DNA from 4 places in the Klebsiella electrica genome. Region 1 is predicted to be linked to each of the others. Evidence: predicted binding sites of a transcription regulator. Region 1 holds the regulator's gene; each other region holds the start of a gene.
What was found. Region 1 encodes LexA, which represses DNA repair genes until DNA is damaged. Its sites were predicted from a motif close to TNCTGTATGTACATACAGNA; they were not measured.
Positions count from the first base shown of each region.

Region 1 (7,907 bases):
TTCATCGCAAATGTTGTCTTACCCATCGATGGACGCGCGGCAACAATAATCAGATCCGACGGCTGCAGGCCGGCGGTCTTTTTGTTCAGATCGTCATAGCCGGTATTGACCCCGGTGACTCCGTCATGCGGCTGCTGGAACAGTTGCTCGATACGCGCAACGGTCGCATCGAGGACGTCGGCGATATTCTTCGGGCCTTCATCTTTGTTGGCGCGGCTTTCGGCAATCTTGAACACCCGGGATTCGGCCAGGTCGAGCAGGTCTTCGCTGGTACGGCCCTGGGGGTCGAAACCCGCCTCGGCGATTTCATTGGCCACCGAGATCATCTCACGAACAACGGCACGTTCACGGACGATATCCGCATAGGCGCTGATGTTCGCCGCACTTGGCGTATTTTTTGACAGTTCCGCCAGATACGCGAATCCGCCAACGCTGTCCAGCTGTCCCTGACGCTCCAGCGATTCCGCCAGCGTGATCAGGTCGATCGGGCTACCGGTCTCCTGCAGACGCGCCATTTCAACAAAGATATGGCGGTGTGGGCGGGTATAAAAATCTTCCGCCACAACGCGCTCGGCGACGTCGTCCCAGCGTTCGTTGTCCAGCATTAAACCGCCCAACACCGACTGTTCCGCTTCAATCGAGTGCGGCGGGACTTTTAACCCGGCGACCTGCGGATCGCGCTCACGGGGTTCAGTCTGCGGTTTGTTGAAGGGTTTATTTCCTGCCATATTGAATACAGATACCGGGATAGAGATGGGGTCGAAATATTAGCACAGGTCTCTGTTTTGACCCACCCAAATGAAACTGGAGAGAGCTATGGCAATACGAATAGAATTTGAACAACACGGTGGGCCGGATGTGCTCAAAGCCGTAGAATTTACCCCTGCGGATCCGCAAGAAAACGAGATCCAGGTAGAAAATAAGGCCATCGGTATTAACTATATCGATACCTACATCCGCAGCGGCCTCTACCCGCCGCCGTCTCTGCCAAGCGGCCTGGGTACCGAAGCCGCCGGCGTGGTGACGAAAGTCGGGCGCAGCGTGCAGCACATTAAAGCAGGCGACCGCGTCGTCTACGCCCAGTCAGCGCTGGGCGCCTACAGCTCGGTACATAATGTGGTTGCCGATAAGGCCGCTCTTTTGCCGGACGCTATCTCCTTTGAACAGGCGGCCGCATCGTTCCTGAAAGGGCTGACGGTCTATTACCTGCTGCGAAAAACCTACGAAATCAAGCCCGGCGAAGCGTTTCTGTTTCATGCGGCGGCCGGCGGCGTCGGGCTGATCGCCTGCCAGTGGGCGAAGGCGCTGGGCGCTAAACTGATTGGTACCGTCGGCAGCGCGCAAAAAGCGCAGCGGGCAAAGCAGGCCGGCGCCTGGCAGGTGATCAACTATCGCGAAGAAAATATCGTTGAACGCTTAAAAGAGATAACCGAAGGGAAAAAAGTCCACGTGGTCTACGATTCCGTGGGCAAAGACACCTGGGAAGCGTCGCTCGATTGCCTGCAGCGCCGGGGGCTGATGGTCAGCTTCGGTAACTCTTCCGGCCCGGTAACCGGCGTCAATCTGGGGATCCTCAATCAGAAAGGGTCGCTGTATGTCACCCGCCCTTCGCTGCAAGGCTATATCACCAACCGTCAAGAGCTGGCGGAAGCCAGCAGCGAACTGTTTTCGTTGATTGCCAGCGGCGCGATTAACGTTGACGTGGCGGACAGCCAGAAATATGCCCTCACCGATGCCCGACGCGCACATGAAGTGCTGGAAAGCCGCGCCACTGAAGGCTCAAGCCTGCTGCTGCCGTAACGGGTGAATCAAGGCAAGGTTAACCTGGCCAGCGCCCCTGTAGTCTGAAGTATGACGAGAAGCCCTCCCTAAATAATTCGGGCTACAGGAAGGCGGCAAGATAACGAATCCCCGGGAGCTTACTCCAGTAAGTGACCGGGGTGAGTTAACACAGCCAACGCACCTGTAGTCTGAAGTATGACGGGAGGGGGAGAAAAGTTTAGGGCTTCCATACGGAAGCCCTGACTTTTTTTAGTTCGGCTGTATGTAGGGTACAGCGCGATGAATTGGTTAACGCGCTAATAGTGACAGATTTAATAAGCAAAACCTACGCTGTTCTATGCAAAATTCTTCAGGTTGTGACCGACCGCTCACTCCCTTAATAACGCCAGCGGTTGTTGCTGCGGTAGTCTGTCGCTTTTGGCGTATTTATCGACCGAATCACCCACACGACCGCAATGGCTAATAGCAGCCACGGCAGCAGTTTAATCATCATCGCAAACAGCCCGCCAACGAACATCAGCACCGTCGCCACGACAATCGCGGCAAGAATCCCCAGAATCGACACGCCGGTGACCAGCAACATGACAAAAAATCCAATGACAAATAAGAGTTCCAGCATCGTCTTCTCCCCAAAGAAATAACCGAATGACTCTCCGGGTATTACAAGAAACGTGCCAAACTTAATATATTGAATTTAAACAAAAACGCCCTGACGATGAGATCAGGGCGTGGCGTATTTGACTAAATTTTAGCGCAAGATTAACGCTTATCGGCAACCAGCTGCAGCGCATGTTCCAGCACGTTGATATCCGCCCCGGCCTTGTGCGCATTTTCACTCAGGTAGCGGCGCCACTGCCGCGCGCCCGGGATGCCCTGGAACAGGCCCAGCATATGGCGCGTGATATGGCCCAGATAGGTGCCGTTGCTCAGCTCACGCTCGATATACGGATACATCGCCCGCACCACGGCGATCGGGTCGCTGTCGGCACTATCCATCGCAAAGATCTCCCGGTCGACCGACGTCAGGATCCCCGGGTTCTGATAGGCCTCGCGCCCCACCATCACGCCATCCATATGCTCAAGATGCAACTTCGCCTCTTCCAGTGACTTAATTCCGCCGTTGAGCGCCATCGTCAGGTTCGGGAAGTCGCGTTTCAGCTGATAAACGCGCGGATAATCCAGCGGTGGAATTTCACGGTTTTCTTTTGGGCTCAAGCCGGAGAGCCAGGCTTTACGGGCGTGGATGATAAACATCTCGCACTCTCCGTTTCCGGAGACGGTATTGATGAAATCACACAGGAATTCATAGCTGTCCTGATCATCGATGCCGATACGGGTTTTTACCGTGACCGGGATAGAGACCACGTCGCGCATCGCTTTGATGCAGTCCGCGACCAGCTGCGCATTGCCCATCAGGCAGGCGCCGAACATCCCGTTTTGCACCCGGTCGGACGGACAGCCGACGTTGAGGTTGATCTCATCGTAGCCGCGCACCTCCGCCAGTTTCGCGCACTGCGCGAGCGCCGCCGGATCGCTGCCCCCCAGCTGCAGGGCCAGCGGATGCTCTTCTTCGCTATAGGCCAGATAATCGCCTTTGCCATGAATAATCGCCCCGGTCGTCACCATTTCGGTATACAGCAGCGTATGGCGCGACAGCAGGCGCAGGAAATAGCGACAGTGCCGGTCTGTCCAGTCGAGCATCGGCGCGATGGAAAAACGATGGGCGGCAAAAGCGTGAGATGTTGGTTCTGGCATCATGGCGAATAAACAGGCATCCGGATAAAAAGGGGCGCTACTATAGCACAAAGATAAATCACAGAGGCAGCGCACCACGACGGCTGCGCTGCCTCTGCTTGACGAGCTAGCGTCGGCGCGGTTTGCCGTCGTGCGGGCCGAAAAATTGCGGCGGATGATCGACCCAGCGATCCTGACGCACGGCGGCATATTCCGGGTTCAGCGGATAGTAGATGCGGTTAAATTTTTTGTTTGACTCCCCCACCACTAACAAGCGAACTTCCTGGTCGGTATTATTCAAAAAGGTATGACATACCCCGGTTCCGGCCGGAAAACCGACGCTGTCGCCCGGCTCAAGCTTCCACAGGTAGCCGTTAATCCAGACTTCAGGGTAGCCATCCAGCACATAGATAAACTCTTCTTCATCACTCTCAGCATGGGGATAAGAGGTTCGACGGCCCGGGGGCAAACGTTCGTGATGAATACCCAGCCGGTTGAGCCTTAACCCCCGCGCCAGCGGCGCGCCGATGGAAAAACGCTCCGGGTTATTGGGATAAGTGGCATCATCTGGACCTTCCAGTTCGCGCCAATGTCGAATGCAATCAGGTCGTTTCATCGTTTTCTCCCGAAAATGAGATGCATCAGGTATAGCACAAGCTGCCGGTTCTCGGCGTTTTGCCTGGATCGTGATAAAGTAACAACTTAAGACTCACACAACCAGAGGATGCTCATGAATAAGACCACTTCGCAAGAAATGTTAGCGCACGCTGAAAAGCTCTGCGCACAGCGCGGCGTGCGCCTGACTCCGCAGCGCCTGGAAGTGTTGCGTTTGATGAGCCTTCAGCAAGGGGCGATTAGCGCCTATGACCTGCTCGACCTGCTGCGTGAGAAAGAGCCGCAGGCGAAACCGCCGACGGTCTACCGGGCGCTGGAGTTTTTGCTGGAACAGGGGTTCGTGCACAAGGTGGAATCGACCAACAGCTACGTGCTGTGCCATCTTTTCGATCAGCCGACCCATAGCTCAGCCATGTTTATCTGCGATCGCTGCGGCGTGGTCAAAGAAGAGTGTGCCGAAGGCGTTGAAGACATTATGCATACGCTGGCGGCGAGAATGGGTTTTGCGCTACGCCATAATGTGATTGAGGCGCACGGCCTGTGTGCGGATTGTGTCGAGGTCGAAGCCTGTAGCACTCCGGGACACTGCCATCACGACCATACGATTCAGATTAAAAAGAAAGCCCGCTGAGGCTATTGCCGCAGCGGAAATCCGGGTTGCCGGTACCTCCATGTACCATCGGGCAGGCAATAACCAAGGGTTAATCGTTAACACTCGCCGCTACCCGCGGCGATCGTTTTTTCGCTCCCAGTCAGCCACTTCTTTCTCCGCCTGCTCTTTGGCGTACCCATAGCGTTCCTGGATTTTACCGACCAGCTGGTCACGCTTGCCCTCAATGACGGTCATATCGTCATCAGTCAGCTTGCCCCATTTTTCTTTTGCTTTACCTTTCAACTGTTTCCAGTTACCGCCGATTTCGTCTTTGTTCATAATTCAATCCTCATCGTTCGGTGAGTTAACAGCCCGCTGTGTGCCGGACATAGTATTAACTATAGATAAGAATTCTGAGTTGAATTTATTATTCGGAATCTTTAACCAATTACACATCAAAAATCGCTACGAAAACCAGGTGCCGCGCTGCCAGTGTCGCCGCCAGATGACCGCCAGCGACAGACCGCGCAACGCGAGAAACACCGCCAGTGCCAGCCATAGCGCATGGTTGCCGAGGACCGGCAGCGTCAACAGCGTCAGGGCGAACCCCGCCGCCGCCACCGCCATGCTGTTGCGCATCTCAGCCCCGCGCGTCGCACCGATGAACATGCCATCCAGCAAATAACACCACACGCCAATCACCGGCAGCACGATCTGCCAGATCAGGTAGCGATCGGCAAGCAGTTGAAGCGAGGGCAGCGAGGTCAACAGGGCGATAATCTGCTGTCCCGCCACGGCATAGGTCGCCGCAAAAGCCAGCGCCACCATTCCCGACTGACGGCAGGCCGCCCGCCAGACATCAAGCAACTGGCTACCGTCACGCGCGCCGTACGCCTGTCCGGAGTGCGCTTCCACGGCATAAGCGAAACCATCCAGGGCATAGGCGGTGAAGGTCAGCATAGTCATCAGGAGCGCGTTGACGGCGACTACCTCACCGCCAAGGCGGGCGCCGAAGACGGTCACCGCGCCAAAGCAGAGCTGGAGCAGCAGAGAGCGCAGCATGATGTCGCGATTGAGCGCCAGCAAGCGGCGCAGGTCGCCGCGCCACGCGTGCCGGAGCAGGGCAAATGACACGCCGCGCAGCGCCAGCACGCGCCTTGCCATCAGCAGCCCGATGATCAAGGTGACATATTCGGCGCTCACCGTCGCCAGCGCAGCGCCCTGCACGTTCATCTGCAGGCCCATCACCAGCCACAGGTCGAGTACGATATTCAGCAGATTGCCGACGATCAGCAAAATCACCGGCGCCCGGGCATACTGCACGCCCAACAGCCAACCGAGCAGCACCAGGTTTGCCAGCGATGCCGGCGCGCTCAGCCAGCGGATGTCGAGAAAGCGCCGCGCCTGCTCCAGCACCGCGTCATTGCCGCCAACAATATGCAACGCCAGATCGATAAGCGGGGTACGGAAAAGTACAATCAGCAGGCCGGCGCCTGTTGCCAGCCCCAGCGGCTGCACCAGCGCCCGCGCCAGGCGCAGAGGATCTTTTGCGCCAAAGGCCTGCGCCGTCAGCCCGGTGGTGCTCATCCGCAGGAAAAGCAGCAGCATGAAGAGAAAGCTGGTGGCCGTCGCGCCGACCGCGACACCGCCGAGGTAAACCGGGCTGTCGAGATGGCCAATCACGGCAGTATCCACCAGTCCCAGCAGCGGAACGGTGATATTGGAGAAAATCATGGGTAGCGCCAGGCGCCACAGGGCCTTATCAGCGGCGTTAAAGAACATGAGAAAGCGCCTGAGCGGAAGGAGACTGCGCAGCATCATGCATCAGACGATGCTGCGTGGGGAAAGCGTTACAGCCACTCACCGTTGCGAATCACGCCAACGGCCAGCCCTTCGATAGTGAAGTTTTGCTCGCGTAGATTCACCACGATAGGGGAAAATTCGCTGTTTTCTGGCAGGAGTTCGACGATGTTACCCTGTTTTTTAAGACGCTTAACGGTCACCTCTTCGTCAATGCGCGCCACAACAACCTGACCGTTGCGTACATCCTGAGTTTTATGGACCGCCAGCAGATCGCCATCGAGAATCCCGATATCTTTCATTGACATGCCGCTAACCCGCAGCAAAAAGTCAGCGTTCGGTTTGAACATCGCCGGATCGACCTGGAAGTGGCCTTCGATATGCTGCTGGGCCAGCAGCGGCTCACCGGCCGCCACGCGGCCAATCAACGGCAGGCCAGGTTCTTCTTCCGTCAGCAGGCGAATCCCCCGGGAGGCGCCGGAGATAATCTCGATCGCGCCCTTACGCGCCAGCGCTTTCAGGTGTTCTTCCGCCGCGTTTGGAGAACGGAACCCCAAGCGCTGAGCAATTTCCGCACGCGTCGGCGGCATGCCCGTCTGGCTGATGTGATCCCGAATGAGATCAAACACCTCTTGCTGCCTGGTCGTTAACGCTTTCATCCCGCCCCCTGGGTGTATATACAGTTATGCTGTGAGTATATACAGCTAACGGTGATTTTGGAATCAAATTTCACACAAAAATCAGGAGATTCTTTCCATTTTGTGTCCCCGATAGCTCACTGCGCCACGGGGGCTTGCCGCCGTCCGGGCAAAAGCCTATCGGGGTCGCCCGCTCGCCGGGAAGACATAGCGAAGCGGGACATCTCGCAAAATGGCCGCTTAGTGGTAGCGGGCCCATAGTAAGAGGCACCAGGTGGTAAGCGCGATCACGATGGCCAGCAGCACCGCCGCGGAGCCCATATCTTTCGCCCGACCGGACAGCTCATGATGTTCCGGGCCAATACGGTCCACCACCGCCTCAATCGCGCTATTAAGAATTTCGACTATCATCACTATCAGGACCGAGCCTATCAGCAGCACACGCGTGACGGCGTCCACGTCCAGCCAGAAGGCGATCGCCACGGCAACAATGGCGGCGACGCCTTCTTGCCGAAATGCGGCCTCATTTATCCATGCCGCACGGAACCCTTTCCAGGAATAACCTGCCGCTTTAATGATTCGGGTTAACCCAGTGGTATTATTGGCCATTAAAAGAACCTTTTATGTAAATGACGTCAATGAGTGTACGCGTTTGCCGCGTGGCAACGGAAATTTTGCGCACTTTCTGTTATTCTTGCCGCGCATTTGCATGATTAACCAGAGGCTTCACATCGTTTATGTCCGGC
Region 1 is NZ_CP041247.1:4,942,033-4,949,939, forward strand. It holds gene dnaB (replicative DNA helicase) at 1-728, opposite strand, end outside; gene Electrica_RS23645 (quinone oxidoreductase) at 817-1,800, shown strand; gene pspG (envelope stress response protein PspG) at 2,159-2,401, opposite strand; gene dusA (tRNA dihydrouridine(20/20a) synthase DusA) at 2,542-3,540, opposite strand; gene Electrica_RS23660 (cupin domain-containing protein) at 3,644-4,132, opposite strand; gene zur (zinc uptake transcriptional repressor Zur) at 4,247-4,762, shown strand; gene Electrica_RS23670 (CsbD family protein) at 4,853-5,062, opposite strand; gene dinF (MATE family efflux transporter DinF) at 5,189-6,505, opposite strand; gene lexA (transcriptional repressor LexA) at 6,574-7,182, opposite strand; gene Electrica_RS23685 (diacylglycerol kinase) at 7,402-7,770, opposite strand; gene plsB (glycerol-3-phosphate 1-O-acyltransferase PlsB) at 7,899-7,907, shown strand, end outside.

Region 2 (7,907 bases), 120 kb from region 1:
GAACTCGCAGTAACACATATGGGTGTGGATCTGGGTATCATCCCGCGCCACCGCGGCATTGATCCGGAAGGCTTCCACGCCCCACCGCAGGTAAGCATCCCAGTCGCTACGCTTGAGCGGCAGGCCTTCACGCAGCGCCGGTTCATCGATCTGGATGATACCGATACCGGCGGCCTCCAGATCCGCTACTTCATCACGCAGCGCCAGCGCAATCTGCTTAGCGATAGTTTCGCGGCTGACATCTTCACGCGGGAAGGACCAGCACAGGATGGTCACCGGACCGGTCAGCATGCCTTTCACCGGTTTGTCGGTCAGCGACTGGGCAAACTTCGCCCACTCAACGGTGATCGCTTCCGGGCGGCTGACATCGCCGATAACCACCGGCGGCTTCACGCAGCGGGAACCGTAGCTCTGTACCCAGCCATTTTGCGTGAAGATGAACCCGTCGAGGTGTTCACCGAAGTACTCCACCATGTCATTACGCTCGGCTTCGCCGTGAACCAGAACATCCAACCCTAAACGTTCCTGCTCTACAATCGCCTGCCTGATGTGTTCAGCGATACCGGTGCGGTAGTTGTTCGCATCCAGGTTGCCTTTTTTGAAGTCCAGGCGCAGGCCGCGGATCTCGGTAGTTTGTGGGAAAGAGCCGATGGTCGTGGTCGGCCACGCTGGCAGATTAAAGCGCGCGCGCTGCGCCTGGGCGCGTTCTGCATAAGGGCTGTTACGCTGGCTGTCCTGTGCGGTAATCGCCGCCAGGCGTTTTTCCACTGCGGCATTATGCACGCGGGTTGAGTGGCGGCGAGCCTGAATCGGCGCGCTCCATTCCACCAGTTTCGCCGTATCGCCGCTGTTTAGCGCATCGCGCAGCAGGGCCAGCTCGGCACATTTTTGCAGGGCGAAGGCGAACCAGCTTTTCACTTCCGCATCGAGGCGGGTTTCCACGCTCAGATCGATCGGGCTATGCAGCAGAGAACAGGAAGAGGCAACCCACAATTCGCGCTTACCGACGATATCTTTAATTTGCGCATACTTCTCCGTCAGGTCGGCGCGCCAGACGTTGCGGCCATTGATCAGGCCCGCAGAGAGCAGCCAGTCGGCTGGCAGACGCTGGTGCAGATCGGCCACATTATCTTTACCGTGAACCAGGTCAACATGCAGGCCCTGTACCGGCAGCGCGGTGATGGTGTCGAGGTTAGCGGTGATGCCTTCAAAGTAGGTGGTCAGCAGCAGCTTAACCTGACCTGCGAGCGCGTCATACGCTGGTTTAAACGCATCCAGCCACGCCTGCGGCAGCTCCAGCACCAGAGCCGGCTCGTCAATCTGCACCCACTCGATACCGCGTTTTGCCAGCTCTGCCAGCACCTGCAGATAAACCGGCAGAATGTCGTTCAGCAGACTCAGGCGGTCAAACTGTTCTCCTTTTACTTTGCCGAGCCACAGATAAGTCACCGGTCCCAGCAGGACGGGTTTAATCTTATGACCCAGCGCCAGCGCTTCGTCCACTTCATCCAGCAGCTGGGTCCAGGTCAGCTTAAACTGCTGGCCTTTGGTGAACTCTGGCACCATGTAGTGGTAGTTGGTGTTAAACCATTTGGTCATTTCTGCCGCTGCCGCCGGTTCGCCGGTCGGCGCACGGCCGCGGCCAATGCGGAACAGGGTATCGATATCAACCGAGCCATCTTTGTTCTGATGACGAGCCGGCACGTTACCCAGTAGCAGGCTGGTGGTCAGAACATGGTCGTACCAGGCGAAATCGCCCACCGGCAGCAGGTCAACGCCCGCTTGCTGCTGCTGCCCCCAGTGGCGGGCGCGCAGCTCGCGGCCCACCGCCAGCAGTTCTTCGCGGGTCGAGTTACCCGCCCAGTAGCTCTCTTGCGCTTTTTTCAACTCCCGACGCAGGCCAACGCGGGGGAAACCGAGGGTGTGATTAATAATTGTCATTTTTAAGACCTCATAATTTTTTAATCCGAAGGATTTCGGATTTAGGGAAGGCGGCAAACTTGATCATTCCCGGGAGCTTACTCATGTAAGTGACCGGGGTGAGCAAGCGCAGCCAACGCACCATAAATTCGAAAGACACAGGATTTAGCCATCCAGATGTTTACACATCCATAATTGACAGGTACTGTATATTCCTCAAGCGCAAATTATTCATGCCGAAGTGAAGGACTTTCATGATCGAAATTAAACACCTGAAAACGCTACAGGCGTTGCGGAACAGCGGGTCTCTGGCAGGCGCTGCGGCAGCACTGCATCAAACCCAGTCCGCCTTGTCTCACCAGTTCAGCGATCTGGAACAGCGCCTTGGCTTCCGCTTGTTTGTACGTAAAAGTCAGCCTCTGCGCTTCACGCCGCAGGGGGAGATCCTGCTGCAACTGGCAAACCAGGTTCTGCCGCAAATCAGCCGTGCGTTGCAGGACTGCCACGAGCCGCAGCAAACCCGCCTGCGCATCGCTATCGAGTGTCATAGCTGTATTCAATGGCTGACTCCGGCGCTGGAGAGTTTCCGCGCCCGCTGGCCGCACGTCGAAGTGGATTTCCAGTCTGGCGTCACCTTTGACCCGCAGCCCGCCCTGCAGCAAAGTGAGCTGGACCTGGTCATGACGTCCGATATCCTGCCGCGTAGCGGCCTGCACTATTCGCCAATGTTTGATTATGAAGTCCGTCTGGTGCTGGCGCCGGAGCATCCGCTGGCGGCGAAAACGCGCATCGCGCCGGAAGATCTGGCGTCGGAACTGCTGTTGATTTATCCGGTTCAACGCAGTCGCCTGGATATCTGGCGCCACTTCCTGCAGCCGGCCGGTATCAGCCCGCAGCTCAAAAGCGTTGATAATACCCTGCTGTTAATCCAGATGGTCGCCGCGCGGATGGGCATCGCTGCCCTGCCGCACTGGGTGGTGGAAAGTTTTGAGCGCCAGGGTCTGGTGGTCACCAAAACCCTGGGCGAAGGACTGTGGAGCCGATTGTACGCCGCGGTACGCGACGGCGAACAGCGTCAGCCGGTCACCGAAGCGTTTATTCGCTCAGCGCGGAATCACGCTTGCGATCATTTGCCCTTTGTCCGGAGTGCGGAGCGACCCAACGGCGATGGACCCACAGTGAGGCCAGGATCACCAGAGCCCCTGTAATAAAGCTCGGCCAGTGGGGCTGCTCCTGCCAGATGGCAAGGTTAACCAGCAGCCCGGCTGGCACGTGCACGTTATTCATGATGCCCAGCGTGCCGGCATCCACCTGCGTGGCCCCGTAGTTCCACATAAAGTAGCCCAGCCCCGACGCCGCCACGCCCAGCCAGACCAGCACGCCCCACTGTAGGGTGGTGGTTGGCAACCGCTGCGGATTGCCCAGCATAAACCAGGCCGCTACCGCCACCAGGAAAGCCCCCATATAGAACCACGCAAAGGCGTTGTGCTGCGGCATCGGACGCAACTCCATCAGGCGCTTATAGCCCACCATGCCGATAGCAAAACTGAGGTTCGACAGCTGAACCAGCAGCAGCCCGGTCCAGAAATGATCGCTCACTTTGTCATAGCGAATAATCGCCGCGCCCAGTACCGCCAGTCCCGCGCTCAGCAGATATCCCCAGCGGAGCTTGCGTCCGCTCAGCAAATCGTAAATCAGCGTGATATAAAGCGGCGTAAAAACGGTAAACAGCAGGAATTCAGAAACCGTCAGGTACACATAGGCGCGGAATGCCAGCAAGTACATGATGCCAAGCTGCATCGCGCCGACCAGCATGTAGAGCACGATAGTACGCGGCGATTGCCCGCGGGTACGCAGAAACGGCAGGAACACCAGCGCCGCCAGCCCCACGCGCATGAGCACGGAAAAGTAGCTATCAACGCTACCTGCCAGGTATTCGCCTATCAGGCTAAAGGAAAAAGCCCACAGGATAGTGGTAATAATCAGTAGCGCCACAATGAATGTCTCTCAGGAAGAAGTGCACTCATTGTAGCGAAGAGTCAGGTTGACAACTGGTCGGTAAACAAACAGTCGTCAATCTTTATCAGGCGAGATAGAGCTTACGCAAATAGTGCGGCACCGCATCGTCAGCGTTGCTGCCGATCACCTCCAGATCCGGATGCAGGTCTTTCAGCCGCTGGTGAGCATTCTGCATGATGCAGCCTTTGCCCGCCATCGACAGCATTTCTGCGTCGTTCATGCCATCGCCGAAAGCGATGCAGTCTTGCAGGCGATAGCCCAGCATTTTAGCAACCGCTTCCAGCGCATGCCCCTTCGACACGCCCCCGGCCATCACTTCCAGGCAGGTCAGCGTGGAGAAGCTGACGTTCACGCGATCGCCCCAGCGGGCGTTGATCGCCTGCTCCAGCGGCAGCAGATGCTCATGATCTTCGCAAGTGAAAAATACTTTGCTGATCCCGTCCGGATCAAGCTCGCCCGCTTCGTAGAGCTTGTAGTTGAACACGGCTTCTTTGAAAAAACGCATCTCTTCCGGGCGATGACGGTTCATATACCACTCGTCTTCGCGGTAGACGTTGGTCACCACTTTCGGGTCATTGCGCATCATTTCAAACAGATCGGCTGCGATGTCGCGGTCAAGGTTATGGGCAAAGATCTGTTTTCCCTCGCCGTCGTGTACGCGCGCGCCGTTGGAGGTGATCATGTAGGATTGAATGCCGAGATTATCGCGAATCTGACCGACATCAATGTAATGACGGCCGGTTGCGAAGACAAAATCGATCCCGCGCGCGGTCAGCAGCTGCAGCGTCTCTTTTGCGTAGGGAGTTAAGTAGTGATCGGGGGAAAGCAGCGTGCCATCTAAGTCAGACGCAACAACCTGGTACATAAAAATTTTAACCTCTAAGCAGAGCGACGAGCGTTTCGCCGGATTAAGAGCCAGGCCCATCAGGCTCTAATTATGTCGACCAAAAAAATCGACGATGGCATTCAGCGCGACTGAGCGCATAGCGTCCTTTTCAAAAAGGATCTCATGGTATGCCCCTTCGATGACAAGCGGCTTATTACCTTCGCAGGGCCGACCTGCCGCGGCACGGAGTGCGCAGTAGCGTTCGTGCATGCGGTTATCGACCACACGTTCTTCTTCTGCCTGCAATAACAATGTGGGAGTGGTGTCTTTCTCTACGCCCGCCAGCGCTTCTTCCCCGGCGAGGATCCCCTCGCGCACCCAGTGGTAGGTTGGCCCGCCGACGCGTAGCTGCGGTTCATCGGCATAGAAGCGCAGATTACGGCGATAGCGTTGGCGACTGTGCGTCAGCACGTTGACCGAAAAAGGCAGCGCCCGCCAGCGACCGGTACCCAGCGCATACTCTTCACGAATGCGCTGATGGCCCTCAGCCCAATCGAGAATATGGCGCACCATCCAGTCCGGGAAACGCATCACGATCCCAAACATGGGCGCGCACAGCGCAATGGCGTCGCAATGTTGTTGGTGGCGCTGCAAAAACAGCGTCGCGATGGCGCCCCCCATCGAATGCGCAAGGATAAACCGTTTTCGCCAGTGGCCGGGGGCAACTTCCTGCTGCCAGAGCGCGGCCAGATCGTCGACATAATCGCTAAAGCGCACTACGTGGCCGCGATGGCTGTCGGTCAATATTCGCCCGGATCGCCCCTGACCGCGATGGTCGATAATCATCACGTCAAAACCGCTGTGGAAAAGATCGTAAGCCAGCTCGGCATATTTAACGTAGCTTTCAATACGCCCCGGACAGATGACCACGACCCGGTCGTTATCTTTGGCGCAAAAGCGAACAAAACGGACCGGGACATCGTCTACGCCCCTGAATTCCGCCTCTTCCCGCTGATGCCAGAAATCGGTGAGCGGCCCCATCGTAAAAGCCGCAAACGCGTTTTCTCGTGTATCCCAATCCTTTTGCTGCCGAAACATCGGGCTTACACCCCTGTTAACCACTGAAAATCGTTTTTTTATCGCGTATCACACAATGCTTACGCAATAGCGTATTGTGGCATAAAAACAGACAATCAGGGAGTTTCTCATGACGTTCGAGTGGTGGTTCGCCTATCTGCTGACATCCATTATCCTCAGCCTGTCGCCGGGTTCCGGGGCCATCAATACCATGACGACCTCGATCAACCACGGCTACCGCGGCGCGGCGGCCTCGATTGCCGGATTACAAACCGGGCTGGCGATTCATATCATCCTCGTTGGTATCGGCCTGGGAACGCTGTTTTCCCGCTCGGTGCTGGCCTTTGAAGTGCTGAAGTGGGCCGGGGCGGCTTACCTTATCTGGCTGGGGATTCAGCAGTGGCGCGCGGCGGGATCGCTCAATCTTAATACCCTGGCAAAGGCGCAAACGCGCGGAAAACTGTTCCAGCGCGCGGTTTTCGTCAACCTGACCAACCCGAAAAGCATTGTCTTTCTCGCGGCCCTGTTCCCGCAGTTTATCGTGCCGCATCAACCGCAGGTCATGCAGTATCTGGTACTCGGCGTCACCACTATCGTGGTGGATATCATCGTGATGATTGGCTACGCGACGCTGGCGCAGCGTATTGCCGCGTGGATTAAGGGGCCGAAACAGATGAAGGCGTTGAACAAAATCTTCGGATCGTTGTTTATGCTGGTAGGCGCGCTGTTGGCTTCCGCACGCCATGCCTGACGGGAGAGGCCCGGTTTGCCTTAAGCAAACCGGGAAAATCCGCGCTTAGCGCGAAATGATCAGATGGATGCCGAAGCCGGCAAACAGCGTACCGGCAATGCCGTCGATCCATTTTGCCATCCGCTGGTAACCACGACGCATGGCCGGTAAGGCGAACAGGCTGGCCACGATGGTAAACCAGACCAGCGTTTCCAGAACGATCAGCAGGAAAATCCCCCAGCGCTCGCCCGTGCCGACGCTATCGCCGACAAACAGTGAGAAGACAGAACCAAAATAGATAATCGCTTTAGGGTTGGCGAGGTTGGTCAGCAGCCCTTTGAGGAAGCTGCGCCCGCTGCGGGCCAGCTCGACCTGCGGCTCCGCCGCCGGCGCATCGCTTTTCTTCAGCGCACCGCGCAGCATCTGATAGCCCATCCAGCACAGGTATAAGCCGCCACCGACCATGATAATGGTATGCAGCCAGGCCATTTTCTCGATAATCAGGTGCAGGCCAAGCAGCGCGACGCCCGCCCAGACCATCACGCCACAGGTAATCCCCAGCACGCCCATTATCGCCTCTTTACGAGAACGGCTAACGGCGGTCTGAGAAACAAAGAAAAAGTCCGGACCTGGACTCATCAGCGCAATGATATGCACCAGCGCGACGGTGAGGAAAAGCATCAGCATGATTGAACCCTAATCTATCGGTAATATTTAGCAGGAATATAGTGCAGACCGAAACTATCCTGACACTTTTTCACCCGGCTGACTACTCATCTTCACCATCAATGTGCGCGCGGATCAGCGCCATAAACTCTTTGCCGAAACGCTCCAGTTTTCGCGTACCGACGCCGTTCACGCTCAGCATCTCACCGGCGGTTATCGGCGACTGTTCGGCCATTTCGATCAGCGTCGCGTCGTTAAAGACGACGTACGGCGGGATATTTTCCTCATCGGCAATCGCTTTACGCAACTTGCGCAGCTTGGCGAACAGCTTGCGGTCATAATTGCCGCCGAAGGATTTTTGCATCGCCTTCGGCTTCAACGCCACGATACGCGGAACGGCGAGCTGCAGCGGAACCTCGCCACGCAGCACTGGACGTGCGGCTTCGGTCAGCTGTAGCGCCGAATGCTGGGCGATATTTTGCGTGACCAGGCCAAGATGAATCAGCTGACGAATCACGCTGACCCAGTGTTCATGGCTCTGTTCCCGACCGATGCCGTAGACCGGCAGCTTGTCATGCGCCATCTCGCGGATACGCTGATTATTGGCCCCGCGCAGGACCTCCACCACGTAGCCCATACCGAAGCGTTGGTTCACGCGGTAAATGGTCG
Region 2 is NZ_CP041247.1:5,059,226-5,067,132, forward strand. It holds gene metE (5-methyltetrahydropteroyltriglutamate--homocysteine S-methyltransferase) at 1-1,941, opposite strand, end outside; gene metR (HTH-type transcriptional regulator MetR) at 2,175-3,128, shown strand; gene Electrica_RS24195 (carboxylate/amino acid/amine transporter) at 3,016-3,915, opposite strand; gene yigL (sugar/pyridoxal phosphate phosphatase YigL) at 4,004-4,804, opposite strand; gene pldB (lysophospholipase L2) at 4,871-5,863, opposite strand; gene rhtB (homoserine/homoserine lactone efflux protein) at 5,973-6,593, shown strand; gene rhtC (threonine export protein RhtC) at 6,639-7,259, opposite strand; gene recQ (ATP-dependent DNA helicase RecQ) at 7,342-7,907, opposite strand, start outside.
Region 2: a site for LexA is predicted at 2,124-2,143, ahead of metR (HTH-type transcriptional regulator MetR). Genes of this name have one in related genera too.

Region 3 (7,907 bases), 110 kb from region 1:
CGTTTCGCCTGTGGTGATGCTCTCCTCCGAGGTATGAACGGCGGTAGAAGCGTGTGGTGTGGCTGCAGGCGCAAAGCCAGGTTGCTTGGTTGTGGTCATGGTATTCTCCGTACCCTTATTTATTAGCGCATCGATAACTATAGACGCTATCGACCGGACGTTAACAAAGCACAGTGCCTGAAACAGGCTATCTTTTGTTCAGACCCGCTGAATATAACTTGTTAATGTGACGACTATCACTTTTTGATGGAAAATCATTGCAATGATTTTTGTTCATGGTGATTTTTGTCACAAAATTAAGCAAATAGCTTCTGTACAGTACCGTTTTGCTTCTGCTGATAATTCGACCCACAGAGGAGTTTTTTATGTCTAAGTCTGATGTTTTTCATCTCGGCCTCACCAAAAACGATTTACAAGGGGCTACGCTGGCTATCGTCCCTGGCGATCCGGAGCGTGTGGAAAAGATCGCCGCGCTGATGGATAAGCCGGTCAAACTGGCATCTCATCGCGAATTTACTTCCTGGCGTGCTGAACTGGATGGCAAGTCGGTCATTGTCTGCTCTACCGGTATCGGCGGCCCGTCAACGTCCATTGCCGTTGAAGAACTGGCGCAACTGGGGATTCGGACCTTCCTGCGTATCGGCACCACCGGTGCTATCCAGCCACACATTAACGTTGGCGACGTGCTGGTCACCACCGCATCCGTACGTCTCGACGGCGCGAGTCTGCACTTTGCGCCGATGGAATACCCGGCGGTGGCTGACTTTGCCTGCACCACTGCGCTGGTGGAAGCGGCAAAATCGATCGGGGCGACCACCCATATCGGCGTGACCGCATCGTCTGACACCTTCTACCCAGGCCAGGAGCGCTACGACACCTTCTCCGGTCGCGTGGTCAGCCGTTTTAAAGGTTCTATGGAAGAGTGGCAGTCCATGGGAGTCATGAACTACGAGATGGAGTCAGCGACCCTGCTGACCATGTGCGCCAGCCAGGGGCTGCGTGCCGGGATGGTCGCCGGAGTTATCGTCAACCGTACCCAGCAGGAAATTCCGAACGCGGAAACCATGAAGCAAACCGAAAGCCACGCGGTAAAAATCGTCGTGGAAGCGGCTCGCCGCCTGCTGTAATTCCTCGCTTCTCACCCCAGGGCCGGATCTTCCGGCCTTTGTTTTTTGCGCGGCGCCTCGCAGGAAATCGCTTTTAAACTGGACGTTTATACAGCACAATTCTATTTTTGTGTCGTAAGCTGTTGCCGCAGGGGGCGTTGTGGATATCTCGATTGTGATAAGTGCCGTTGTGGCGCTGGCCGTAGGGCTGGTCGCAGGATGGCTGGCGACTAAAGCCAAAGCTGACCAGGTGCGCGCCGATCTTATCGAGGAGCGTCGCGAACTGGATATCGAACTCAGCGCCGCGCGCCAGCAGCTGGTGCAGGAGGCCCACTGGCGCGATGAATGCGAGCTGCTGAATAACGAACTGCGCAGCCTGCGCGACATCAATAGCTCTCTGGAGGCCGATCTCCGCGAAGTCACCACCCGCCTTGAATCTACCCGGATACACGCCGAGGATAAAATTCGTCAGATGGCGAACAGCGAACAGCGTCTGAGCGAACAGTTTGAAAACCTCGCAAACCGCATTTTCGAACACAGCAACCGGCGCGTTGAGGAGCAGAACCGGCAGAGTTTGCATGGCCTGCTGACGCCGCTGCGTGAACAACTGGACGGTTTCCGCCGCCAGGTGCAGGACAGTTTTGGCCAGGAGGCGCGTGAGCGGCATACCCTGGCTCATGAGATCCGCAATCTGCAGCAGCTGAACGCGCAGATGGCGCAGGAGGCGTTGAACCTGACCCGGGCGTTGAAAGGGGATAACAAAACGCAGGGTAACTGGGGCGAAGTGGTGTTAACCCGCGTGCTGGAAGCTTCCGGGTTACGCGAAGGATATGAATACCAGACCCAGGTCAGTATCGAAACGGAAAGTCGTTCGCGCATGCAGCCCGATGTGATCGTCCGCCTGCCGCAGGGGAAGGACGTGGTCATTGATGCCAAAATGACGCTGGTTGCCTACGAACGCTATTTTAATGCCGAAGACGACTATACCCGCGAGGCGGCGCTGCAGGAGCATATCGCCTCGGTACGTAACCATATTCGCCTGCTCGGGCGTAAAGATTATCAGCAGCTGCCGGGCCTGCGTTCGCTCGACTATGTGCTGATGTTTATTCCCGTGGAGCCGGCTTTCCTGCTGGCTATCGACCGTCAGCCTGAGCTTATCAGCGAAGCGCTGAAGAACAACATTATGCTGGTCAGCCCGACGACGCTGCTGGTGGCGCTGCGCACGATTGCCAATCTCTGGCGCTATGAACATCAAAGTCGCAATGCGCAGAAAATCGCTGAGCGCGCAGGTCGGCTGTACGACAAAATGCGATTGTTCGTTGATGATATGTCCGCCATCGGGCAGAGCCTGGATAAAGCCCAGGATAACTATCGTCAGGCGATGAAAAAGCTGGCTTCCGGGCGCGGGAATCTGCTGGTACAGGCAGAAGCGTTCCGCGGTCTTGGCGTTGAAGTGAAGCGCGGGATTAATCCTGATTTAGTCGATCGGGCAACGGCTCATGACGATGAGTATCGTTCTGAAGAAGACCAAAAAGCGCTTGAAGATAACGAATTTACCGCCGATCCGGCCGATGAGGTGATGCCCGGCGAGCCCGCTACGCCGCGTTGAAGCGTATGGGAAATGCGCTGAATCTGTTACACTCGGTGAACATTTTCTTGATAAGCAGGCATTAAGATGGTTGAGGATTCACAAGAAACGACGCACTTTGGTTTTCAGACGGTAGCCAAAGAGCAGAAGGCGGACATGGTGGCGCATGTATTCCATTCTGTGGCCGCAAAATATGATGTTATGAATGATCTGATGTCGTTCGGGATTCATCGTTTGTGGAAGCGTTTCACCATCGATTGCAGCGGCGTGCGCCGTGGACAGACCGTTCTGGATCTGGCCGGCGGCACCGGCGACCTGACGGCGAAGTTCTCTCGCCTGGTGGGTGAAACGGGTCGCGTCATGCTGGCGGATATCAACGACTCCATGCTGAAAATGGGGCGCGAAAAGCTGCGCAACATCGGTATCGTCGGCAATGTTGAATACATCCAGGCTAACGCGGAAGCGCTGCCGTTTGCCGACAACACTTTTGACTGCATCACGATTTCGTTTGGTCTGCGTAACGTCACCGATAAAGACAAAGCGCTGCGTTCAATGTATCGCGTCCTGAAGCCGGGCGGTCGTCTGCTGGTGCTGGAGTTCTCGAAACCGATTATTGAGCCACTCAGCAAAGCCTATGACGCCTACTCTTTCCACGTGCTGCCGCGCGTAGGGGAACTGGTTGCCAAAGACGGTGAAAGCTATCGCTACCTGGCGGAGTCTATTCGCATGCACCCGAATCAGGAGACCCTGAAGGCCATGATGCAGGACGCCGGTTTTGAAAGCGTCGACTACTACAACCTGACGGCTGGTATCGTTGCGTTGCACCGCGGTTATAAGTTCTGACAGGGGGGATCGCATGCCTTTCAAACCACTGGTTACCGCTGGCATTGAAACCGCTCTCAACACCTTTCTCTGGCGCGACAAAGCGTTAAAACCTGCTCGCCAGCGTCTGCTGGGGAAGGTGCTGCGTGTTGAGCTGAAGGAGCTATCGACGCCGGTTGTGCTGGTCTTCGGCGAGCGTCAGGTGGATGTGCTGGGGGACTGGGAAGGCGATGCCGACTGTACCGTCATTACCCGCCTCAGCGTGCTGCCCCAACTGCGCAACCGTCAACAGCTCACCGCGCTTATTCGCAGCGGTGACCTGGAAGTGCAGGGCGATCTGCAGGTGGTGCAGAACACGGTGGCGCTATGTGACCTGGCGGAATTCGATCCGGCTGAACTGCTGGCGCCTTACACCGGCGATATCGTTGCGGAAGGGATCAGCAAGGTCTTTCGTTCCGGAGCGCGCTTTCTGCGGCACGGCGCCCGGCGTCAGCAGCGCTATGTCGCTGAGGCGCTGACCGAAGAGTGGCGTATGGCGCCAGGGCCGCTGGAAATGGCCTGGTTTGGCGAAGAAACCGCGGCTGTAGAACGCGCGCTTTCCGCACTGGAAAAACGGCTGGAAACGCTGGAGGGCAAATGACGCCAGGAGAATTACGGCGCCTGTATCTTATTATCCGCACCTTTTTGAGCTATGGGCTTGATGAGCTCATTCCCAAAATGCGTATCACGTTGCCGCTGCGTATCGGGCGGCGAATGCTGTTCTGGATGCCGAATCGTCATAAAAACCAACCCCTCGGTGAACGTCTGCGTCTTGCGCTGCAGGAGCTGGGGCCGGTGTGGATCAAGTTCGGCCAGATGCTCTCCACCCGCCGCGATCTGTTCCCGCCGCAAATTGCCGATCAGCTCGCGCTACTGCAGGATCGCGTGGCTCCCTTCGATGGTCGGCTGGCGAAACAGCAGATCGAACAGGCGATGGGCGGCCTCCCCGTAGAGGCCTGGTTTGACGATTTCTCGATTGAACCGCTGGCATCGGCTTCTATCGCGCAGGTCCATACCGCACGGCTGAAAGAGAACGGCAAAGAGGTCGTTATCAAGGTGATCCGCCCGGACATTGTGCCGGTGATTAAAGCGGACATGAAACTTATCTATCGTCTTGCGCGCTGGGTGCCGCGTTTACTGCCCGACGGTCGCCGCCTGCGCCCGCAGGAAGTGGTTCGCGAATACGAAAAAACGCTGCTGGACGAACTCAATCTGTTACGCGAATCGGCTAACGCCATTCAGCTGCGGCGTAACTTTGAAGACAGCCCGATGCTGTATGTACCGGAGGTCTACTCCGATTACTGTAGCGAAAACATGATGGTCATGGAGCGGATTTACGGGATCCCGGTTTCCGACGTGGAGGCGCTGGAGGCGCAGGGCACGAACATGAAGCTGCTGGCGGAACGCGGCGTGCAGGTCTTTTTCACCCAGGTGTTCCGCGACAGCTTCTTCCACGCGGATATGCATCCGGGCAATATTTTTGTCAGCTACAACCATCCGGAGAACCCCCAGTACATCGGGATTGACTGCGGCATCGTGGGGTCGCTGAACAAAGAGGATAAGCGCTACCTGGCGGAAAACTTCATCGCCTTCTTCAACCGCGACTATCGTAAAGTCGCCGAGCTGCACGTGGATTCCGGCTGGGTTCCTGCGGATACCAATGTTGAAGAGTTCGAGTTTGCTATTCGCACCGTTTGCGAACCGATCTTCGAGAAGCCGCTGGCTGAGATCTCGTTTGGCCATGTGCTGTTGAACCTGTTCAACACCGCCCGGCGCTTTAATATGGAAGTGCAGCCGCAGCTGGTGTTGCTGCAGAAGACATTACTTTACGTAGAAGGGGTAGGCCGCCAGCTCTATCCTCAGTTAGACTTGTGGAAAACGGCGAAACCTTTCCTTGAGTCGTGGATTAAAGATCAGGTCGGCATTCCGGCGCTGGTGCGTGCGTTTAAAGAAAAAGCGCCGTTCTGGATCGAAAGAATGCCCGAAATACCTGAACTGGTGTACCAGACTTTGCAGCAGAGCAAGCAGCTGCAGACCAGCGTGGATAGCATTGCGCGCGACTTCCAGGTGCGACATGTTCGCCAGGGGCAGTCCCGTTATCTGTTTGGTATAGGTGCGGTTCTGTTACTGAGTGGTACGCTGTTATTTATCCACCGCCCGGAATGGGGCATGATGCCAGGCTGGCTGATGGCCGCTGGCGCGGTGTCCTGGCTGATTGGCTGGCGGAAAACGCACTGATGGCAAGCGCCTTGATCGCAGCGCATTCGTTTTTGCGCGAAATCATGCGAGCGGCCTGACAGAGAGGCGGCCCGCGGGATGACGTGTATAATGCGTCCTAATAATTCATCATCTGTCATAGAGGAACGTGTATGGGTGGTATCAGTATTTGGCAGTTATTAATTGTCGTCGTCATTGTGGTTCTGCTTTTCGGGACGAAAAAGCTGAGCTCGCTGGGATCAGATTTGGGGGCATCGATCAAAGGCTTTAAAAAAGCCATGAGCGATGATGAAAAACCTGAAAATTCTGCTCCGGATGCAGATTTCACGGCGAAATCGATCGCCGATAAGCCGGATGATGCGAAAAAAGACGAGACAAAACGCCACGACAAAGAGCAGGTGTAATTCGTGTTCGATATCGGTTTTAGTGAACTACTGCTGGTGTTCGTCATTGGCCTCATTGTCCTGGGGCCACAGCGACTGCCTGTAGCGGTAAAAACGGTGGCCAGCTGGATTCGCACGTTACGATCGCTGGCGGCTACCGTACAAAATGAGATCACTCAGGAACTAAAACTGCAGGAGTTCCAGGAAAGCCTGAAGAAAGTGGAAAAGGCGAGCCTGGAGAACCTGACGCCGGAGCTGAAAGCGTCAATGGATGAGCTGCGTGAAGCCGCTGAATCGATGAAACGCTCTTATACCGCCCATGATCCTGAGAAAGCGAGCGACGAAGCAAACACGATTCATAACCCGGTAGTGAAGGGTAGTGAAGCGCAGCGCCAGAATATTACGCCGGCGACGGCTGAACATCAGGCCAGTGCGCCTGTGCATGCGCCGGAAGAGAGTGTTGCTGAAGCCTCCCCCGCTACGCAGCCGGAGCCTCTCCCGGCCGCCAAAGAAAAAGTGGCCGTCACCGCTTCCGATTCCTCCCCTGCATCGAGTGATAAACCGTAAAAATGGGCGTAGAAGATACTCAACCGCTAATTTCGCATTTGATTGAGCTGCGTAAGCGCCTGATCAATAGCATCATCGCGATACTGGTCATTTTTCTGGCGTTAGTGTACTTCGCCAACGACATCTATCAGCTGGTTTCCGCACCGCTTATCCGGCAGATGCCGGTGGGTGCAACGATGATCGCCACCGACGTGGCTTCCCCTTTCTTTACACCGATCAAACTGACCTTCATGGTCTCGGTGATTCTGTCGGTGCCGGTTATTCTTTACCAGGTCTGGGCGTTTGTTGCCCCGGCGTTGTATAAGCATGAGCGTCGGCTGGTGATGCCGCTGCTGGTTTCCAGTACGCTGCTGTTCTATATCGGTATGGCCTTTGCCTATTTTGTCGTTTTCCCGCTGGCGTTTGGCTTCCTGACGCACGCGGCGCCGGAGGGCGTGCAGGTCTCGACGGATATTCGCAGCTATCTCGATTTCGTCATGGCGTTGTTTATCGCCTTTGGCGTTTCGTTTGAAGTGCCGGTTGCGATCGTGCTGCTGTGCTGGATGGGCGTCACGACCCCGGACGATTTGCGTAAGAAGCGCCCGTACGTACTGGTGGGGGCATTCGTCGTCGGTATGCTGCTGACGCCACCGGATGTCTTCTCGCAAACGCTGCTGGCGATTCCGATGTACTGCTTGTTTGAGATTGGGGTTTTCTTCGCGCGTTTCTATACCGGAAAACGTCTGACGCGTGACGAGGATGCCGCCGCTGAAGAAGCGGGCAGCAAAGAAGAGTAACCAGCCGCCCGTCAGGGCGGTTGTCATATTGGAGAAGCGATGTTTGATATCGGCGTCAATCTGACCAGTCCACAGTTTTCCCGCGATCGCGATGAGGTCGTGGCACGCGCTCAGGCGGCGGGCGTGACCGGCATGCTGTTCACCGGGACTAACCTGCATGAAAGCGAGCAGGCCCGGCAGCTGGCACATCGCTATACCCGCTGCTGGTCAACCGCCGGTGTGCATCCGCATGACAGCAGCAGCTGGACGGCGTCGGTGGCCGATTCCCTCTCTCAGCTGGCGCGCCAGCCGGAGGTTGTTGCTATCGGTGAATGTGGGCTGGACTTCAACCGCAACTTTTCAACCCCTCAGGAGCAAGAAGCCGCCTTCAGCGCGCAGCTGGCGCTGGCAGCCGAGCTGTCTATGCCGG
Region 3 is NZ_CP041247.1:5,049,436-5,057,342, reverse strand. It holds gene Electrica_RS24175 (dienelactone hydrolase family protein) at 1-99, opposite strand, end outside; gene udp (uridine phosphorylase) at 366-1,127, shown strand; gene rmuC (DNA recombination protein RmuC) at 1,267-2,715, shown strand; gene ubiE (bifunctional demethylmenaquinone methyltransferase/2-methoxy-6-polyprenyl-1,4-benzoquinol methylase UbiE) at 2,782-3,537, shown strand; gene ubiJ (ubiquinone biosynthesis protein UbiJ) at 3,551-4,156, shown strand; gene ubiB (ubiquinone biosynthesis regulatory protein kinase UbiB) at 4,153-5,793, shown strand; gene tatA (Sec-independent protein translocase subunit TatA) at 5,925-6,176, shown strand; gene tatB (Sec-independent protein translocase protein TatB) at 6,180-6,722, shown strand; gene tatC (Sec-independent protein translocase subunit TatC) at 6,725-7,498, shown strand; gene tatD (3'-5' ssDNA/RNA exonuclease TatD) at 7,526-7,907, shown strand, end outside.
Region 3: a site for LexA is predicted at 1,204-1,223, ahead of rmuC (DNA recombination protein RmuC). Genes of this name have one in related genera too.

Region 4 (7,907 bases), 1.5 Mb from region 1:
TGACCGGTGCGGTCTGGTACAACCTGCTGACGCTCTGCGGACACCTGATTTTCCCGATCCGTCCTCTGCAGGATAATCTTGCGCGCAGCTATGAGCAGCTGGCGCATTACCTGGAACTTAAATCCCGCCTGTTCGACCCGGATATTGAGGATGAGAGCCAGGCACCGCTCTATGATTTAGCCATTGCCAATGGTCAACTGGTGACGACGCTCAATCAGACCAAGGTCTCTCTGCTGACGCGTCTGCGCGGCGACCGCGGCCAGCGCGGCACCCGCCGCACGTTGCAATACTATTTTGTGGCTCAGGATATTCACGAACGCGCCAGCTCATCGCACATTCAGTACCAAACGCTGCGCGATCATTTCCGCTATAGCGATGTGATGTTCCGCTTCCAGCGCATGCTGTCGATGCAGGCGCAGGCATGCCAGAAACTATCGCGCGCAATTCTTTTACGCGAACCTTACCAGCACGATGCCCATTTCGAGCGGGCATTTATGCACCTTGACGCCGCCCTCGATCGCGTACGCGCCAGCGGCGCGCCGGCAGAACAGATGAAAGCGCTGGGCTTTCTGCTGAATAATCTCCGCGCGATTGACGCGCAGCTGGCGACAATTGAGTCGGCGCAAACCAGCGCCCCGGTGAACAGCGCGACCGAAAACCTGCTCGCGGACGATGGTCTGAACAATTTCAGCGATATTTGGCTGCGGCTGCGCCGCAATATGTCGCCAGAATCGGCGCTGTTCCGCCATGCGGTAAGAATGTCGTTGGTGCTCTGTACCGGCTATGCGTTTATCCAGCTTACCGGGTTAAACCACGGCTACTGGATACTGCTGACCAGCCTGTTTGTCTGCCAACCAAACTATAACGCCACCCGCCATCGGCTCGCGCTGAGGATTATCGGTACCCTGATCGGGGTGGCCATCGGCCTGCCGCTATTACTGCTTGTGCCATCGGTTGAAGGCCAACTCTTGCTCATTGTCCTGACCGGCGTGCTGTTCTTCGCTTTTCGCAACGTCCAGTATGCCCACGCGACCATGTTCATCACCCTGCTGGTTCTGCTGTGCTTTAACCTGCTAGGCGAAGGTTTCGAGGTCGCGCTACCGCGTATTTTCGATACCCTGATTGGCTGTGCTATCGCCTGGGCGGCCGTGAGTTTTATCTGGCCAGACTGGAAGTTCCGCAACCTGCCACGAGTTCTGGATCAGGCTATCAACGCCAACTGTCGCTACCTTGATGCCATTCTCGAACAGTATCACCAGGGGCGCGATAACCGCCTGGCCTATCGCGTTGCCCGTCGCGATGCCCATAGTCGGGATGGTGAACTGGCTTCTGTGGTGTCGAACCTGTCGACGGAACCGCGGGCAAACGCAGCCATGCGCGAAACGGCATTCCGTTTACTGTGCCTGAACCATACCTTTACCAGCTATATTTCCGCGCTCGGCGCGCACCGGGAAAAACTCACGACTGCGGAAATTCTGGCCCTGCTTGATGATGCCGTCTGCTACGTTGATGATGCGCTGCACCACACGCCCGCCGACGAACAGCGGGTGCAGCAGGCGCTTAATAGTTTGCAGACCCGGATCCAACACCTTGAGCCCCGGGCAGACAGCAAAGAACCGCTGGTGCTTCAGCAAATTGGTCTGCTGCTGGCGCTGTTGCCGGAAATCTGCAGATTGCAAAAGCAGGTTGCGGTTCAACCCGAGTAAGCATCGATTTTTTTGTGCTGGGTGCCGGCCCATACCTTAAGCTCCTGACGCCGCTGCGTCGGGAGCGCTGCGGAATGCACTCCGGCAATCGCCCCTTCCAGCGCATAGAGAACATTCAACGTGAGCGCTTTGTTCGACTCCCGCAATTTCAGCCAGACTTTCTCCGCACCAAACTGACGCAGCATTTTTTCATCGCTCACCCCCGCGTTAATTAGCAGCAGTTCCATATGAAAACTGATATTCGGGAGATCTTTTAATCTTCCGGAAGCGCGTTGTCGTCGCTTTTCATTACGTGCGCTTTGTAATGAGGACGCCGATAGATTGAAAAGCGTTTTGCTATCACGCCAGAGAGTCTCGTCAACCTGATAATATTTCAGCAAGACCGGGCGACCATTTTTCCGCATCGTCAAAAGAGGGGTGGCATGCACCACACGATATTCCGCGCTCTGCTCACAAATTTTAAGATAGATTTCGCCCTCGGCGACCATAGCAAAAACGGTATCGTCGATGGCAAGGCTATAGCCGCCAAAGAGCGGGCGACAGCTTATTTTACCGAGTGGAGATAAACATTCCTGGAATTGATGGAACCGTAAAGATGAAATTTTCTTCATGATTATTCCTTTGTTAATCATGTAAATAGAAGATTATTTGTGAACGGATCCGTTAATATAGAAAGTAAGTGACTTCGTATATTGCAGCAAGATGATTTTGACGCTGTTCAAGATTTAATCATCGTTTTGCGAGGTGCTTTCAGAAAACAGTCGGGCGAAAATACTCAATATATAAGTAATAAATACGCCAGCCCTGCTTACTGAAATGCTGGTGAATAGTTTGGCTATCCACGTGGCAAATCTGCGCGATGTGATTCGACCTATGAACCTGGCGCACGGCTGCCGCCGTGACGATTGGCGATAAAAATCGATCTTCCTCACTCCCCACCAGAACGGTCTGGCGCGGAATTGACAAAAACCATGTACAATTTTCAACCAACGAAGTGATAAATGAGGTTGATCTTTTCCCCTGTCGGATATACTGTATATTCATACAGCAACCCACAGGCGGGATAGACTATGTTTACTTCAGCTTACGCAAATCGTTCATCACTGACTTCTGCTTCAGTACGTCGCCCCTCACATGACGTCGCCGAACAACCGGCCAGCGGGCTGATCAGTGAAATTGTCTACCGTGAAGATCAACCGATGATGACGCAATTACTGCTGCTACCTTTATTGCAGCAACTCGGCCAGCAGTCTCGCTGGCAGCTCTGGCTGACGCCGAAGCAGAAATTGAGTCGCGAATGGGTTCAGTCTTCCGGATTACCGCTGTCGAAGGTTATGCAGATTAATCAGCTCTCCCCTTACAATACCGTCGAATCGATGATCCGTGCGCTGCGCACAGGGAATTACAGCGTGGTGATTGGCTGGCTGGCCGATGAGCTGACGGCGGAAGAGCATGAACGCCTGGTTATCGCCGCGCAAGAGGGTCACGCAATGGGGTTTATCATGCGGCCGGTTGGAAATACGAACCAGGCAGGGAGACAACTCAGCGGGCTAAAAATTCACTCTAATTTGTACCATTAAGCCAAATTAGGATTAATCCTGGAATTTTTTTTGCTTACAGCAATACCCTTTTCGAAAAAGGGTGATTTGTAGCGGAATGCCTGTCTGATGCGGTTTCGCGGCTTTATCCGCTGATTGAAAATCAACCATATTTGTTAAATGTTGTGTACACAACCCTTTTTTTTCATATGCCTGACGGAGTTCACACTTGTAAGTTTCGAACTAAGTTGTAGACTTTACATCGCCAGGGGTGATCGGCTTACGCTGCATGTATCAGCATAGTTAACAACAAGTCACGCCCCGGGTGAAGGATTTAACCGTGAGGTCTTTTGTAACTTCATGGCGAATTTTGGATGATAATGAGGCGCAAAAAATGAAAAAGACAGCTATCGCGATTGCAGTGGCACTGGCTGGCTTCGCTACCGTAGCGCAGGCCGCACCGAAAGATAACACCTGGTATGCAGGTGGTAAACTGGGCTGGTCCCAGTATCACGATACCGGTTTCTACGGTAACGGTTTCCAGAACAACAATGGCCCGACCCGTAACGATCAGCTGGGCGCTGGTGCGTTCGGTGGTTATCAGGTTAACCCGTACCTCGGTTTTGAAATGGGTTACGACTGGCTGGGCCGTATGGCTTATAAAGGCAGCGTAGACAACGGCGCTTTCAAAGCTCAGGGCGTTCAGCTGACTGCTAAACTGGGTTACCCGATCACTGACGATCTGGACATCTACACCCGTCTGGGTGGTATGGTCTGGCGTGCAGATTCTAAAGGTAACTACGCTTCTACCGGCGTTTCCCGCAGCGAACACGACACTGGCGTATCCCCGGTATTTGCTGGTGGTTTAGAGTGGGCTGTGACTCGTGACATCGCTACCCGTCTGGAATACCAGTGGGTTAACAACATCGGTGACGCAGGTACCGTTGGTACTCGTCCTGACAACGGCATGCTGAGCCTGGGTGTTTCTTACCGTTTCGGTCAGGATGAAGCACCGGCTCCGGTTGTTGCACCAGCTCCGGCTCCGGCTCCGGAAGTGACGACTAAGCACTTCACTCTGAAGTCTGACGTTCTGTTCAACTTCAATAAAGCTACCCTGAAACCAGAAGGTCGACAGGCTCTGGATCAGCTGTACACCCAGCTGAGCAACATGGATCCGAAAGACGGTTCCGCAGTGGTTCTGGGCTACACCGACCGTATCGGTTCTGACGCTTACAACCAGCAGCTGTCTGAGAAACGTGCTCAGTCCGTTGTTGACTACTTGGTGTCTAAAGGTATCCCGGCTGGCAAAATCTCCGCACGTGGCATGGGTAAATCCAACCCGGTTACTGGCGCTACCTGTAACAACGTGAAAGCTCGCGCTGCACTGATCGACTGCCTGGGTCCAGATCGTCGCGTAGAGATCGAAGTTAAAGGTTACAAAGACGTAGTAACTCAGCCGCAGGCTTAAGTTTTACTACCGATAAAAAACCCCGCTTTGCGGGGTTTTTTTTGGCCTGAATTCGGATATCAACACAGAGCCAGGCCCAGTACCACTTTGCCCTGTCCTCTGCAGCTATTCTTTTCCCAGCAGCACCTGCAAATCGTGCTTCAGGCTGGACATTTTACTGGCGTACTTCTCTTTATGCTCCGCGTCTTCAATCAACTGTACGATGGTTTCAGACAGGGTTTTCCCACGCCGCTGCGCGAGTCCCGCAAGACGCTGCCAGACGATAAACTCCAGGTCGATCGATTTTTTACGCGTATGCAGATGCTCCGCGTTGAAGTGCCGTTTCCGACGCGCGCGGATTGTCTGCTTCATCCGGTTCATTAACTCCGGATTCATATGCTGCTCAATCCAGGTATGCACCAGAACAGGTTCATTTTCGAGCGTCAGTAAGACATCGACCGCGGCTTTCGCTGCGCTGGCTTCAATGTAGCGGGTAATCAACTCACCTTCCCGGTGTTTTTTTACCAGATATTTCCATTTCCAGCCGCTTTCAAGATTTTCCAGTTGTTGATATTTCATTGCGATCTCAATGTGACCGTGTAACTCATTTCAGGATATCAGTTTTTTCCCAATGTGCTGAGAATAAATCATCATTCGTGATGCAGGTAACCCGGTAATCACCACGGCAGACGCAATCCCCCGTGTGCTCAGACGCAGCATAAGGTATAATCGCGCGTTTTACATCTGACTAAAAAACAGCGACTTTGACCATTACGAAACTTACCCGAAACGACCTTGCTCCTGATACGGAAAGTTATCAGGCGCTGTTTGCACAAGCCGATTTATCCCAGGCAGAAGATGGCCTCTCCGGCGAACTGCAGCCCCGTTTATTCTATGGTCTGGAGCAGCTTCTGGTGACTCCGACCATTTCGCCATTCATGCTGGTGAAGGCCCCGGAAGAACCGGAATACCTGCAGTGGCTGGCGACGGAAACGCGAACCTTACATGAACCTGCCGCACCGCTCTACGGTGTGCGCTATCAGGTTAATGGCGGCAACGTCACCCTCACCCCGGCTAAAGCTGCCGATGATAATTTTGCCAGCTCCGCGCCGGTTGAATCTACCGACTGGGCAGAAGCAGAGCAGCTCTTTGGCTGCGTACGGCAATTTAACGGCGAAATCACTCTCCAGCCAGGTCTGGTACACCGCGCCAACGGCGGCGTGCTGATTATCTCTTTGCGTGCGTTACTGGCTCAGCCGCTGCTGTGGATGCGCCTGAAAAGTATGGTCACTCGCCAGCGCTTTGACTGGTTGTCCATTGATGAGTCGCGTCCTCTGCCGGTCGCGATTCCCTCTATGCCGCTCAGCCTGAAGGTGATTCTGGTGGGTGAACGTGATTCATTGGCCGATTTCCAGGAGATGGAGCCCGAACTCTCCGCCCAGGCGATTTACAGTGAATACGAAGAGAATATCCAGATTGCCGATGCCGACACGCTCAAGCTGTGGTGTCAGTGGGTAGGCAAAAATGCGCAGCAGCTCGGACTACCGGGACTGGCCGCTGACGCCTGGCCCCTGCTGATTGAGGAAGCCGCGCGTTATACCGGCGATCAGGAGACATTACCGCTGTGCCCGCTGTGGATAGCCCGCCAGCTGCGCGAGGCTGCGGCGTTTTGCGAAGGTGGCCAAATCACCGCAGAAGAGATGCAAACCATGCTGGCTCGTCGCGAGTGGCGTGAAGGCTACCTCGCCGAACGGATTCAGGATGAAATCCTGCAAGAACAGATAATGATTGAGACCGAAGGCGAATGCATCGGCCAGATTAACGCCTTGTCGGTCATCGAATTCCCCGGACATCCGCGTCCGTTTGGCGAACCGTCGCGCATCAGCTGCGTCGTGCATATCGGCGACGGTGAGTTTATCGACGTTGAACGTAAGGCGGAGCTGGGCGGCAACATTCATGCCAAAGGCATGATGATCATGCAGGCGTTCCTGATGTCCGAGCTGGAACTCGAACAGCAGCTCCCCTTCACGGCTTCGCTGACCTTTGAACAGTCCTACAGTGAAGTCGATGGCGACAGCGCCTCGATGGCCGAACTGTGCGCGCTGATCAGCGCTCTCGCTGGCGTGCCGATTAATCAGAGCATTGCCATTACGGGTTCCGTCGATCAGTTTGGTCGCGTGCAGCCGGTAGGCGGCCTTAATGAGAAGATCGAAGGCTTTTTCACCATTTGTCAGCAGCGCGGATTAACCGGTAAGCAAGGGGTGATTATTCCTGCGGCAAATATCCGCCACCTGAGTCTGGCGGCAGAACTCCGGCAGGCCGTCGCTGACGAGCAGTTTTTCATCTGGGCGGTGGAAGATGTCACGGAAGCGCTGCCTGTTCTGACCCAGCTGCTATGGGATGGCGAAGGGCAAACTTTACGGCAAACCATTCAGGAACGGATCGCGCAGGCGACGCAGCAAGAGAGTCGTCATCGTTTTCCGTGGCCGCTACGCTGGTTAGGCGGTTCAGGTTCCAACTGATCGGACTTGTTCAGCTTACACGTGTTAGCTATCCTGCGTCCCGAACTCAAAATAAGGCTTACTGAAAACATGGTAGATAAACGCGAATCCTATACGAAAGAAGACCTTCTTGCCTCTGGCCGTGGTGAACTGTTTGGCGCAAAAGGCCCACAGTTACCTGCGCCGAATATGCTGATGATGGACCGCGTCATCAAAATGACCGAGACCGGTGGTAACTACGATAAAGGTTATGTTGAAGCAGAACTCGATATTAACCCGGACCTGTGGTTCTTCGGTTGCCACTTTATCGGCGATCCGGTTATGCCTGGCTGTCTGGGACTGGATGCCATGTGGCAGTTGGTTGGCTTCTACCTCGGCTGGTTAGGCGGCGAGGGTAAAGGGCGTGCGTTAGGCGTAGGTGAAGTTAAACTCACAGGCCAGGTGCTGCCAACGGCAAAAAAAGTGACCTACCGCATTCATTTCAAACGTGTGATAAACCGCCGTTTGATTATGGGCCTGGCGGATGGTGAAGTGCTGGTTGACGATCGTCTGATCTACACCGCAACCGATCTGAAAGTGGGTCTGTTCCAGGATACGTCTGCATTCTGATAAGCAGCGATAGCTTGAAAAAGGCGAAGCCCCCGCTATGCGGAGGCTTCTTTTTTTAAAGAGACAGTCAGGCAGTTTGTACCCTGTCCTCCATGGCTTCTCGCCA
Region 4 is NZ_CP041247.1:3,433,962-3,441,868, forward strand. It holds gene yccS (YccS family putative transporter) at 1-1,706, shown strand, start outside; gene Electrica_RS16510 (TfoX/Sxy family DNA transformation protein) at 1,694-2,317, opposite strand; gene sulA (SOS-induced cell division inhibitor SulA) at 2,777-3,286, shown strand; gene ompA (porin OmpA) at 3,639-4,712, shown strand; gene matP (macrodomain Ter protein MatP) at 4,818-5,270, opposite strand; gene Electrica_RS16530 (AAA family ATPase) at 5,456-7,213, shown strand; gene fabA (bifunctional 3-hydroxydecanoyl-ACP dehydratase/trans-2-decenoyl-ACP isomerase) at 7,283-7,801, shown strand; gene rmf (ribosome modulation factor) at 7,869-7,907, opposite strand, start outside.
Region 4: a site for LexA is predicted at 2,737-2,756, ahead of sulA (SOS-induced cell division inhibitor SulA). Genes of this name have one in related genera too.